Linked DNA regions of Pokkaliibacter sp. MBI-7. The protein of the gene in region 1 binds, or shares a complex with, the protein of each later gene. Links are inferred from orthologs where the notes say so. Each region holds a gene or a part of one and is shown in the gene's direction. Other genes may lie near its edges. The genes, in order: accD, accB and accC.

The links.
Region 2: the proteins of accD (region 1) and accB are in contact, whole or in part, in a solved structure (PDB 8UXZ), measured with the Escherichia coli proteins. The link is inferred for Pokkaliibacter sp. MBI-7 from one-to-one orthologs.
Region 3: the proteins of accD (region 1) and accC are in contact, whole or in part, in a solved structure (PDB 8UXZ), measured with the Escherichia coli proteins. The link is inferred for Pokkaliibacter sp. MBI-7 from one-to-one orthologs.

Annotation. Positions count from the first base shown.
Region 1 is NZ_JARVTG010000002.1:391,031-395,361, forward strand. The notes cover bases 1,564-4,331. They hold accD (acetyl-CoA carboxylase, carboxyltransferase subunit beta), read left to right. Parts: upstream 1,564-2,384; coding sequence 2,385-3,278; downstream 3,279-4,331. Other genes in these bases: trpA (tryptophan synthase subunit alpha), read left to right, coding at 1,564-2,293; folC (bifunctional tetrahydrofolate synthase/dihydrofolate synthase), read left to right, coding at 3,457-4,331. Also shown: QCD60_RS21435 (phosphoribosylanthranilate isomerase), read left to right, coding at 1-276; trpB (tryptophan synthase subunit beta), read left to right, coding at 260-1,480; more of trpA, read left to right, coding at 1,490-1,563.
Region 2 is NZ_JARVTG010000001.1:1,096,275-1,100,541, forward strand. What follows is about bases 1,564-4,267. They hold accB (acetyl-CoA carboxylase biotin carboxyl carrier protein), read left to right. Parts: upstream 1,564-2,530; coding sequence 2,531-3,004; downstream 3,005-4,267. Other genes in these bases: aroQ (type II 3-dehydroquinate dehydratase), read left to right, coding at 2,062-2,505; accC (acetyl-CoA carboxylase biotin carboxylase subunit), read left to right, coding at 3,032-4,267. Also shown: QCD60_RS04875 (EAL domain-containing protein), read right to left, coding at 1-1,443. UniProt on the Escherichia coli protein: This protein is a component of the acetyl coenzyme A carboxylase complex; first, biotin carboxylase catalyzes the carboxylation of the carrier protein and then the transcarboxylase transfers the carboxyl group to form malonyl-CoA.
Region 3 is NZ_JARVTG010000001.1:1,098,545-1,103,041, forward strand. The notes cover bases 1-2,934. They hold accC (acetyl-CoA carboxylase biotin carboxylase subunit), read left to right. Parts: upstream 1-761; coding sequence 762-2,108; downstream 2,109-2,934. Other genes in these bases: aroQ (type II 3-dehydroquinate dehydratase), read left to right, coding at 1-235; accB (acetyl-CoA carboxylase biotin carboxyl carrier protein), read left to right, coding at 261-734; prmA (50S ribosomal protein L11 methyltransferase), read left to right, coding at 2,228-2,934. Outside these bases: more of prmA, read left to right, coding at 2,935-3,121; QCD60_RS04900 (zinc-ribbon and DUF3426 domain-containing protein), read left to right, coding at 3,123-4,226; tRNA dihydrouridine synthase DusB, read left to right, coding at 4,314-4,497. UniProt on the Escherichia coli protein: This protein is a component of the acetyl coenzyme A carboxylase complex; first, biotin carboxylase catalyzes the carboxylation of the carrier protein and then the transcarboxylase transfers the carboxyl group to form malonyl-CoA.

The DNA of each region.
Region 1 (4,331 bases):
TATTCCTCAGCACAGGCTTTACTGGTAGATGCCTATATGCCGGGTATGCCAGGAGGAACAGGCCTTACTTTTGACTGGCAAGTATTGCCAGATAACGTGGGCAAACCTGTGATTCTGGCGGGTGGCCTGACACCGGATAATATTGGTATCGCGGTACGCGGGGTAAGACCTTATGCCGTCGATGTCAGTGGTGGCGTCGAGTCTGCTCCAGGCAAGAAGGATGCCGCTCTCATTTCTCAATTTGTACAAGGGGTGTTACGTGGTGACGCAAGTTGATCTGAAAGCGTTGGTCAGTCTGCCTGACGAACGAGGACACTTTGGCCCCTATGGTGGGCGCTTTGTGTCTGAGACCCTGATGGCGGCACTGGAAGAGCTTACCGAGACGTATCAGCGTTTGTGGCAAGACCCCGAGTTTATCGCCGAATTTGATCGTGATCTGAAGCATTATGTGGGCCGTCCATCGCCTCTTTATCATGCTGAGCGTTTGTCTCGTGAGCTGGGTGGTGCGCAGATTTACCTGAAGCGGGAAGACCTTAATCACACGGGTGCGCACAAGGTTAACAATACTATTGGCCAGGCCTTATTGGCCAAAAAAATAGGCAAACCTCGTATTATCGCTGAAACAGGAGCTGGCCAACATGGTGTGGCATCTGCAACTGTCGCTGCTCGCCTCGGGCTGGAGTGCGTGGTGTATATGGGCGAGGAAGATATTCGTCGTCAAGCGCTCAACGTTTATCGCATGAAACTGCTGGGTGCCAAGGTGGTACCTGTCACGTCTGGCACGCGCACGTTGAAAGACGCTCTCAATGAAGCCATGCGAGATTGGGTTACCAATGTTGATAGCACCTTCTACATCATTGGTACCGCAGCAGGCCCTCATCCCTATCCGCAAATGGTTCGTGATTTTCAGTCCGTCATCGGCCGCGAAGCCCGTCAGCAATGCCTGGAACAAACCGGTCGTCTGCCAGATGCCCTGGTTGCGTGCGTCGGTGGTGGATCTAATGCCATCGGGCTGTTCTATCCCTTTATCGAGGATGCCAGCGTAAGAATGATTGGTGTCGAGGCGGGCGGACTGGGTCTGGCAACAGGTCAGCACGCCGCTCCGTTGACCGCAGGGCGCCCAGGTGTGCTGCATGGCAACCGCACTTATCTGATGGCTGATGATGCTGGGCAGATTCTGGGTACGCATTCGGTTTCGGCTGGTCTTGATTATCCTGGCGTTGGACCTGAACATGCGTGGCTGAAAGATACCGGTAGAGCTGAATATGTAGCTGCGACCGATGAAGAGGCAATGAATGCATTCCGTATGCTGACTCGCATTGAAGGTATTATGCCGGCCCTTGAGTCAAGCCACGCAGTTGCTCATGCAATCAAGATTGCCCCGACCATGTCTCAGGATCAGATTCTTGTCGTTAACCTGTCGGGTCGTGGCGACAAAGATATTCATACCGTTGCCGGCATTGATGGCATCGAGATCTAAGGAGTAGTAATGAGCCGTATCTCAGGATGTTTCGCTCGCCTCGCAGCGGCGAATCGTAAGGCGCTGATTCCTTACATCACTGCTGGTGATGGTGGCCTGGATCTCACAGTCCCCCTGATGCATGCTCTGGTCGGCGCGGGCGCTGACATTATTGAGCTGGGCGTGCCGTTTTCAGACCCCATGGCAGATGGTCCGGTCATTCAGTTAGCCTGCGAGCGGGCACTGGCACACGGCACTCGTTTGGCAGATGTGCTGGAGATGGTCAAAGCATTTCGTGTTCAGGATGAGGTTACGCCTGTTGTCTTGATGGGATACCTGAATCCTGTCGAAATGATGGGATATAAAGCGTTCGCCGAGCAGGCCGCGACCGCTGGTGTGGATGGCGTTTTGCTGGTCGATATGCCCCCAGAAGAGGCCGATGATGTGCCTGCATTGATGCAGGCTCATGGTCTGGATTTGGTTTTCCTGCTGGCGCCTACCAGCAAGGTTGAGCGAGTTGAGGCAATCGGCAAGGCGGGTTCTGGTTACGTATACTACGTATCACTTAAAGGCGTGACAGGATCAGCCCAGCTGAATACTGCCGAAGTGGCTGAGCGGGTTGGTTTCATTCGCCAGCACGTCAGTCAGCCGGTGGGTGTCGGTTTTGGTATTCGCGATGCCGCATCGGCCAAAGCAGTCGCAGCGGTAGCCGATGGTGTCATCGTGGGAAGTGTACTGGTCAACAAGATGGCCGAGTTGCAGCAGGACAGGGCCGCGTTATTGCAGGAAGTGCCCGCCATATTGCGCAGCATGCGCGAAGCGATGGATGCCTGACTGAGTTAAGAAATGATGCTGGCCGGCGAGCTGTGGACACTGCCAGTGTTTGAAGAGCAATCGCAGTTCGCAAGGTTGGTGCGGAGAATCTATGAGTAACTGGCTAGAAAAAATCGTTCCTTCCCTCGTTCGGGTGCAGCGTAAAACCTCAACCTCTTCTGTACCTGAAGGGTTGTGGAAGAAGTGCCCCAAGTGTGAGGCGGTGCTGTATCGCCCCGAGCTGGAAAAAAATCTGGATGTATGTCCGAAGTGCGATCATCACATGCGTATCAGTGCTCGCCGTCGTCTGGATGTTTTTCTGGATGCGGAAAATCGGGCAGAAATCGGTGCGAATGTTGAGCCCAGTGATCGTCTGAAGTTCAAGGACTCCAAGCGCTATAAGGATCGCCTGGTGGCTGCCCAGAAGGAGACTGGCGAGAAGGATGCACTGATTGCAATGAGCGGCACTCTGGATGGTATGCCGGTTGTTGCGGTAGCCTTTGAGTTCAACTTCATGGGCGGTTCCATGGGGTCAGTGGTAGGTGAACGTTTTGTTCGTGCGGCCCAGCATGCTTTGAAAGAGCGTATTCCCCTGATCTGCTTCGCGGCTTCTGGTGGTGCGCGCATGCAGGAAGCACTGTTCTCTCTTATGCAGATGGCGAAGACCAGTGCCGCACTGGAAAAGCTCAAGCAAAACGGTGTGCCCTATATTTCTGTCATGACTGACCCGGTTTTTGGGGGCGTGTCTGCAAGTCTGGCGATGCTGGGTGATCTGAACGTGGCTGAGCCCAATGCTTTGATTGGTTTCGCCGGCCCCCGTGTTATTGAGCAGACGGTGCGTGAGAAACTGCCAGAAGGATTCCAGCGCAGTGAGTTCCTGCTGAGTCATGGTGCTCTGGACATGATTCTGCACCGCAAACAGATGCGCGAGCGTCTGGGTTCGATTCTGCGTAAATTGAGCCATCTTCCTGAAATCAAGGAAGTTCAGGAAGAAGCAGAGGAATAACAGTGACCGGGGTGAAAGCCTCCGGAGTGCTGTGGTGCTGAGTCTGGCACCCTAATGTCGCCGACTTTCCGTTGATCCGATCAGGGTTGATGGAGTCGGCGTTATTTTTGTTAACGTACAGAAACTCTTGCCGGGAAGATAATTGGCTTTGGCAGGGGTTATCCCGGTGGATTCAATAATGACACAGCGCACACTTAATGACTGGTTGGCCTGGATGGAGCAACAGCACCCATCAGCGATAGATCTGGGTCTGGATCGGGTACAGAAGGTGTGGCAAGCATTGGGGGCACCGCAGCCTGCCAAAAAGGTGGTTGTGGTTGGCGGCACCAATGGCAAGGGCTCAACCTTAACCTATATCAGTCAGCTGGCTATGACTGCAGGCTGGAAAACAGGCACTTATACCTCACCTCATTTCCTGCGTTACAACGAGCGTGTCGCGATTGAAGGCAAGAGTGTAACTGATGAGCAGCTGTGCGCGGTGTTTGAGCGCATTGAGGCCTGTCAAACAGCGCTGTCGCAGCAGGGCGAGGTGATCTCGCTCACCTATTTTGAGTTTGGAACCCTCGCTGCGTTACTGCTGCTGGCAGGCGCGAACCTGGATCTGGCGGTGCTGGAAGTCGGGCTTGGTGGCCGCCTCGATGCGGTCAATATCGTCAGTGGTGATGTCGCCATCGTGACGTCAGTGGATCTGGATCACACAGACTGGCTGGGCAGTGATCGTGAAGCTATCGGCTTTGAGAAGGCAGGTATATTCCGGCCAGATCGCCTGGCGCTGTGTGCTGAGCCTGATGTGCCGCAGTCTCTGGCTGAGCATGCACAGACAATTGCAGCTCGTCTGATGAAAATCGGTGAATCTTTTGGTATCGATGAGGGCAATGGTGATTATCGTTGTTACGGACAGCTACCGGATGGTCGGCCCTGGTATGTGGATCACATCCCGGCTCCTCAGCTACCGGTCAGAAACATGGCTCCGGCCTTGCAAGCGGTAAAATGGCTTGGCATTGAGCTGACTGATGAACAGTGTCGCCATGCTCTGAGTCATGCGACCCTGAC
Region 2 (4,267 bases), on another replicon or contig:
ATTGTGCAATACCTGACGGTCCAGTGCCGGCAAAAGGTCAAACTGCTCAGCCATGGGCAGAAACTCACCAGCGGCCAGCACACCGTGCTCATCCTGCAACCGCACATAGACCTCATGATGCAGTACAACCTTTTTCGCCAAGTACACAGGCTGGTAATAAAGCAGCAGTTCGTCCCGGGCAATAGCCCCTTCAAGGAAGTGGCGCCACTCATTGGCGGAGCGACTATTACTCTGTGAACGACTGATATGACATGCATTCAGCCCCTTCTGCTGCGCTTCCCTCAACGCCACATCAGCTTCGGAGAAGGCTGCGCCCAAATCGAATGTAGTTTGCGGATAGAGATAAACCGCCCCCAGATGCAGCCGATCACGCCACTCAGGTGCAGTAACCGACTCCATACGTGAAACGTGATTGAACAGTTTCTCCACATGGCTGGCAAAATCGTTTTCTGCCAAACCGGGTATGAATACCGCGTAATCTGTCCCGGAACGCCGCGCCAGCAGGGCACCGTCATAGGCTTGCACGCCTTCCTGCAGGCGTAGCGCAATCCTTTTCAGCATGTCATCGCCTGCTTCCCGACCATAGCGGACGTTATGGTCTTCAAGGCCCCGCACCTGTAGCAGCATCAGACCGCCACTGCGCGCCCCTTCTTCGGAAAGGCTCAGCATCAGTCTGATACGCTGATCAAAGGCAGAGCGATTGAGCAACCCCGTCAGGCCATCTTCACTGACCTGCCTACGCAAATGCTCAATCAACCCCAACTGTTCGGAAAATATGCTCTCCAACCGTTTGACCATGCGATTCATGGCGCCGACCAGACTGGACAGCTCACGTGTAGAGGGTTTGATATCGATCGTGCTGAAGCGCCGTTCGGCCCAGGCACTACTGTGCTGTTCCAGCACTTGCAGAGGAGAAATAACAACGCGATTGAGCACCCAGCGCATGATGAGAAACACCACCATCAATGCTGCCAGAAACTGGAAAAACACCTTCTGCAGATAGTCCCAGAGATCGTGATAAGCCTCGGCCGGATGGCTCTGCACTCGCACCATCCCCAGCTGCATCCAGCCGTTGGTCACGTGCGCCTCCGCGATGGGCGCTGGCAGGTCAGCAAAACGCACGAACCAGTCCGGCAGATCATCTACACCACCGCCTGTCTGCTTGACAATCTTTGACTCACCGTTGACATCCAGATACTCGATGCGCTGGTAATAACCGCGATCAAAAACAGCATCAATCATCTGCTGCATGGTGACTTCGTCCTGGGATGCCGCTGAGTTGGTCAGCACAATCCCCAGAGATGTAGCAGCATCCTGAGCATGGGCCTGCAACTGGGCCTGCAGATAACTGCGATAATTCTGCACCGCTGAAAACAGGGTCAAAGCCAACAACGCGAGCATCACCCCGGCCAGGAACGAGAACAGCACATTACGCAAACTCATGGGTTCCTCCTGTTGCTCCCCACTTTCCATCCTCGACCATCTTGATCTCGCTATCCGTCATTACACGCTGCTCTTAGATTAGACTAACTGGCTGACTCGACATTGATCAGCAACCTTACCCCATGTACAGGCGCACAACCGCTCTGAAATGAAATAAAGCTAAATACAGGCACAGCAACTATAGAACACTGCAGCTGACTGCACACCCCTGCGCGACAGACTTACACATCTGCCGTCACCCGGACTGACTTAGCCATTTACGCATAAATACTGTTTCGGAGTTTCTGAGAATACAGTCCTTCTGCTCAATTCCAACCTCGCTCCGTGAGGAAAAGAATAAGAAACTTGCAAGGAAACAGCCAAACATTGAAGTGAAATTAGGCGTAACTAGACTATAAAGATAATTTTCGGCAAACTAGTCCGCCAATTCGCATCGGCCTCGGCCAACGGTGTGACGCAACCTCTGGAGCCCCGGTTCCTGGAGGATGCAGTAGCAATATCTGGTGCAGTTCATTAACCAATATCAGCAATGCTGGCAGACGTCTCTGCTGACCGAAGACTAACAGTCTCCCGTCAGGTACAGGTGATGTTCTCAGGCATGTCAGGAACGGCGAATTTATGGCAAAGATTCTGGTCCTCAACGGTCCCAACCTTAATCTTCTCGGCACACGTGAGCCGGAGGTCTATGGTTACACCACGCTGGCCGATATCCAAGCCATGCTCGAAGCCCAGGCCACAGCCAGCGGCCACAGTCTGGACTTTTTTCAGAGCAATGCCGAACACCTGCTGGTAGAGCGTATTCACCAGGCACGCACGGAAAAGGTCGACTTTGTTCTGATCAATCCGGCGGCTTTCACCCACACCAGTGTTGCCATCCGAGATGCCCTGAGTGGCGTTGCGATTCCCTTTATCGAGGTTCACCTGTCCAACGTGCATAAACGTGAACCCTTCCGTCATCATTCCTATTTTTCCGATGTGGCGGTCGGGGTGATCTGCGGACTGGGTGCTCAAGGTTACTCCCTCGCCCTGCAAGCTGCACTGTCAATGCTGGAGCGGGACTAACGTTCCCTGAATGAGAAAGATGCTCATGGATATCCGTAAAGTAAAAAAACTTATCGAACTGCTGGAAGAATCCGATATCAACGAGATCGAGATTAAAGAAGGCGAGGAGTCGGTACGCATCAGCCGTGTCTCCAACGTAGTACCTGCCGCAGCCTATGCTCCTGCCTACGCGCCCGCGCCAATGCCTATGCAGGCCGCGCCAGTCCAGGCCGCAGCACCTGCACCTGTTGCAGCGCCTGCTGAAACCGGCAAGGCAATTGCTGCAGGCCACATTGTGACCTCTCCCATGGTAGGCACCTTCTATCGCTCACCAGCACCAGGCACCAAGGCATTCGTGGAAGTGGGTTCCAGCGTCAATGTTGGCGACAAGATCTGCATTATCGAAGCCATGAAGATGATGAACCATATCGAAGCAGACAAGGCCGGTACCATTGTGGAAATCCTGGTGGAAGATGGCCAGCCACTTGAGTTCGATCAGCCCCTGTTCGTTATTGCTTAATACACGCTACCGCTAAAGGAAACGCTCATGCTGGAAAAAGTCCTGATTGCGAACCGCGGCGAAATCGCGTTGCGCATTTTGCGAGCCTGTAAAGAGCTGGGCATCAAGACAGTAGCTGTCCATTCCAAAGCCGACCGTGATCTGAAACACGTTCGTCTGGCAGACGAAGCCGTTTGTATTGGCCCGAACTCATCAACGGAAAGCTATCTGAATATTCCTCGCCTGATTGCGGCGGCGGAAATTACCGATGCCTCCGGTATTCACCCCGGTTACGGCTTTCTGGCTGAAAACGCTAACTTCGCCGAAATGGTAGAGAAAAGCGGCTTTGTCTTTATTGGCCCGACCGCCAGTGTCATTCGCCTGATGGGTGACAAGGTTTCTGCCATCAGGGCCATGAAGGAAGCTGGTGTCCCCACCGTTCCCGGCTCCAATGGCCCGCTGCCAGACGACGCTGAGCAAGTGAAAAAGATTGCTCTCGAAATTGGCTACCCTGTCATCATCAAGGCGGCAGCTGGCGGTGGTGGTCGTGGTATGCGCGTTGTGCACGCCGAAGCCGATCTGCTTAGTTCAGTCAGCGTAACCCAGACTGAAGCCAAGGCTGCGTTCGGTGATAGCACGGTGTACATGGAGAAGTTCCTCGAGAACCCACGTCACATTGAAGTGCAGGTACTGGCTGACGGCCAGGGCAACGCCATTCATCTGTATGACCGTGACTGCTCCTTACAGCGTCGTCACCAGAAAGTGCTGGAGGAAGCTCCGGCACCACTGGTAGATGAAACCGCACGCCAGGCTGTTCTGCAGTCCTGTGTGGATGCCTGCATCACCATCGGTTATCGCGGCGCGGGCACCTTCGAGTTTCTCTACGAAGATGGCAACTACTACTTCATCGAGATGAACACACGTGTTCAGGTGGAGCATCCCGTTACCGAGATGATCACTGGCATCGACATCGTCAAGGAACAATTGCGCATTGCCTCCGGCATGCCCTTGTCGTTCCGTCAGGAAGACGTGAAGATCAAGGGCCATGCCTTTGAATGCCGCGTCAACGCAGAAGATCCACGCACTTTCATGCCCTGCCCCGGCCTGGTAAAAACCTACCATGCTGCTGGCGGCTTCGGCGTGCGTGTCGACTCTCACCTGTACAGTGGCTACTCCGTCCCACCCTATTACGATTCGCTGATTGCCAAGCTGATCACTCACGGTGATAACCGTGAAACCGCTCTGGCACGTATGCGAGTTGCACTGGATGAGATGGTTGTTGAC
Region 3 (4,497 bases), on another replicon or contig:
CTTTGTTCTGATCAATCCGGCGGCTTTCACCCACACCAGTGTTGCCATCCGAGATGCCCTGAGTGGCGTTGCGATTCCCTTTATCGAGGTTCACCTGTCCAACGTGCATAAACGTGAACCCTTCCGTCATCATTCCTATTTTTCCGATGTGGCGGTCGGGGTGATCTGCGGACTGGGTGCTCAAGGTTACTCCCTCGCCCTGCAAGCTGCACTGTCAATGCTGGAGCGGGACTAACGTTCCCTGAATGAGAAAGATGCTCATGGATATCCGTAAAGTAAAAAAACTTATCGAACTGCTGGAAGAATCCGATATCAACGAGATCGAGATTAAAGAAGGCGAGGAGTCGGTACGCATCAGCCGTGTCTCCAACGTAGTACCTGCCGCAGCCTATGCTCCTGCCTACGCGCCCGCGCCAATGCCTATGCAGGCCGCGCCAGTCCAGGCCGCAGCACCTGCACCTGTTGCAGCGCCTGCTGAAACCGGCAAGGCAATTGCTGCAGGCCACATTGTGACCTCTCCCATGGTAGGCACCTTCTATCGCTCACCAGCACCAGGCACCAAGGCATTCGTGGAAGTGGGTTCCAGCGTCAATGTTGGCGACAAGATCTGCATTATCGAAGCCATGAAGATGATGAACCATATCGAAGCAGACAAGGCCGGTACCATTGTGGAAATCCTGGTGGAAGATGGCCAGCCACTTGAGTTCGATCAGCCCCTGTTCGTTATTGCTTAATACACGCTACCGCTAAAGGAAACGCTCATGCTGGAAAAAGTCCTGATTGCGAACCGCGGCGAAATCGCGTTGCGCATTTTGCGAGCCTGTAAAGAGCTGGGCATCAAGACAGTAGCTGTCCATTCCAAAGCCGACCGTGATCTGAAACACGTTCGTCTGGCAGACGAAGCCGTTTGTATTGGCCCGAACTCATCAACGGAAAGCTATCTGAATATTCCTCGCCTGATTGCGGCGGCGGAAATTACCGATGCCTCCGGTATTCACCCCGGTTACGGCTTTCTGGCTGAAAACGCTAACTTCGCCGAAATGGTAGAGAAAAGCGGCTTTGTCTTTATTGGCCCGACCGCCAGTGTCATTCGCCTGATGGGTGACAAGGTTTCTGCCATCAGGGCCATGAAGGAAGCTGGTGTCCCCACCGTTCCCGGCTCCAATGGCCCGCTGCCAGACGACGCTGAGCAAGTGAAAAAGATTGCTCTCGAAATTGGCTACCCTGTCATCATCAAGGCGGCAGCTGGCGGTGGTGGTCGTGGTATGCGCGTTGTGCACGCCGAAGCCGATCTGCTTAGTTCAGTCAGCGTAACCCAGACTGAAGCCAAGGCTGCGTTCGGTGATAGCACGGTGTACATGGAGAAGTTCCTCGAGAACCCACGTCACATTGAAGTGCAGGTACTGGCTGACGGCCAGGGCAACGCCATTCATCTGTATGACCGTGACTGCTCCTTACAGCGTCGTCACCAGAAAGTGCTGGAGGAAGCTCCGGCACCACTGGTAGATGAAACCGCACGCCAGGCTGTTCTGCAGTCCTGTGTGGATGCCTGCATCACCATCGGTTATCGCGGCGCGGGCACCTTCGAGTTTCTCTACGAAGATGGCAACTACTACTTCATCGAGATGAACACACGTGTTCAGGTGGAGCATCCCGTTACCGAGATGATCACTGGCATCGACATCGTCAAGGAACAATTGCGCATTGCCTCCGGCATGCCCTTGTCGTTCCGTCAGGAAGACGTGAAGATCAAGGGCCATGCCTTTGAATGCCGCGTCAACGCAGAAGATCCACGCACTTTCATGCCCTGCCCCGGCCTGGTAAAAACCTACCATGCTGCTGGCGGCTTCGGCGTGCGTGTCGACTCTCACCTGTACAGTGGCTACTCCGTCCCACCCTATTACGATTCGCTGATTGCCAAGCTGATCACTCACGGTGATAACCGTGAAACCGCTCTGGCACGTATGCGAGTTGCACTGGATGAGATGGTTGTTGACGGCATCAAGACCAACATCCCGCTACACAAGGATCTGGTCCGTGACAGCCAGTTCGCCAAAGGCGGTGTCAACATTCACTACCTTGAGAAGAAGCTGGGCTCAGAACACTGATTCCGGTATTCCCTGGAGCCCCTGGGCTGCTGGCATCATGCTGATGCGCGCTGTCCAGCCTCCCGCCTCTTTGCTACTGCGGTGGCAAAGAGGCTTTTTCTTTTTACAGGAGACTAATCATGTCCTGGCTTCAGATTCGTTTGGAAATCAAACCTGAGCAAGCGGAAGAACTGGAAGATTTGCTACTGGCCGTTGGCGCCGTGTCAGTCACCTTTCAGGACAATGAGGACCAACCTATCTATGAGCCCGAACTGGGATCCACACCACTGTGGAGCAATACCACACTGATTGGCCTGTTCACTGCCGATACGGATATCGAAGAAGCGCTCACTACCCTGCAGTTACACTACCTGGCAGGCCACCCTGGCCAGGAGTTCCCTGCACACAAAGTAGAAATTCTGGAAGACAAAGACTGGGAACGCGCATGGATGGAGCACTTTGAGCCCATTCAGTTTGGTGAGCATTTCTGGGTCTGCCCAAGCTGGAAACCTACGCCGGATCCCGAAGCAGCCAACCTGATTCTCGACCCTGGCTTGGCTTTTGGCACCGGCAGCCACCCCACCACAGCCTTGTGCCTGCGCTGGCTCGCAGCGCAGGACCTGAAAGACAAGGTAGTGATCGATTATGGCTGTGGTTCGGGCATACTCGGCATTGCTGCGCTACTACTGGGAGCACGTATGGTCTATGCCGTGGACATTGATCCACAGGCACTGGAAGCTACCCGCGACAACGCCCAGCGCAATGGTATTCACTCCTCCAGACTGATGACACTGTACCCCGAGCAGATGCCGGAATTGCAGGCTGATGTTGTGGTAGCTAATATTCTCGCAGGCCCGCTGGTCAGCCTTGCACCCACCCTGGCCGCTTTGTGTCATGTTGAAGGAAAGATCGTGCTGTCAGGCATTCTTTCTCATCAGGCAGAAGAGGTCAGTGCCGCCTACCAGCCCTATTACACAATGTCGCCCCCAGTGATTGTGGAAGACTGGGGTCGTCTGGAAGGAATACGCTTCTGAGATGCCACTCTCCCACCTGATTACCCGCTGCCCGGCGTGCCAGACCGCCTTTAAACTGGAACAACGGCAACTGCAGCAGGCCGGGGGGAGAGTCCGTTGCGGCGTCTGCCATCATGTATTCATGGCTGCTCAGCATATGCTAAGCAGCCAGCCAGAACCGACCAGCACCTCTCCCCAACCCAATAGCCGCCCTCCCATCAAGCCTTCGGCAGATCGGCCCAGTCTGCATCACGTCGTGGTGACCCCCAAAACCAGGGAACCTGATGCTGCAGCCACACCCTCGCCGCAAGTCTCAGCACAACCAACACCTGTGCACAATGACAAACACGCCGCATCAGCACAGGCTCAGCCTGCAGCCCCCGCGCGCCCAACGGCGATAGCTAACAGCAAACCAGTGCCGACTCAGCGCCATCAGGAGGCGGCCAAGGCCTCTTCGCACGCAGCGGCGAAGGCCAGTTCAGACACGCCTGCATCAAACAATGCCCAAAGCTCGAGACCAGACGGCGATGTACTGACACTAAGCCCACTACAGGCGCTGGAAAATCTGCATGATGAGGAACATCTGCACTGGCACGAGCCCGCACCCAAACTGAGTAACGGCCTGCTGGCCTGGACACTGCTATTGCTGCTGGCACTCCCTCTGCAATGGATATGGTGGCAGCGTCAGCAGCTAGCCTGGCAGCCCCCCCTTGGGACCTTTATCCAGTGGAGTTGCAGCTCACTGCCCTGCCAGCTGCACCCGCGCAGTGATGTCGACAAAATCAGCAGCACAGCCTTATCCATTCGCGATCATCAGGAATACAGTAATCTGCTGCAGGTCAATCTGACGCTGCTAAATCAGGCGAGTTACAACCAACCTTATCCCGTACTCGGACTGGTATTTTATGACCTGCAGGGACATCCACGCGCACAGCGCTATATCACCTCCACTGACTATCTGGGTGGTGATCTGGAAGACGCCAAGGAAATGCCCATCAACACGCCGGTTAACATCAGCTTTACCCTGCAGGATCCGGGTGCACCCTCGGTAGGATATGCCCTGCACCTCTATGCGGCAGACGCCCGAATTCCCTCTTTCCCACCCAAGCCTGAAAGAGTAGAATAGCCCCCCTTGTTCAGAAACTGCCCACCTGACCCTCATTTTTTGGGGTTTTCAGGCGCTTAGCCAGCCTTATCTATCCGGGAAAAATACGTGTTCAGAATTGGTCCCTATACCATTGATAGCCGGGTCATCCTGGCCCCCATGGCAGGGGTTACCGATCTACCGTTCCGGACTTTGTGCAAGCGTATGGGCGCGGGTTTAGTGGTTTCTGAAATGTTGACGGCCAACCATCACCTCTGGCATTCGCGCAAGTCGCAGCTGCGTATGATTCATC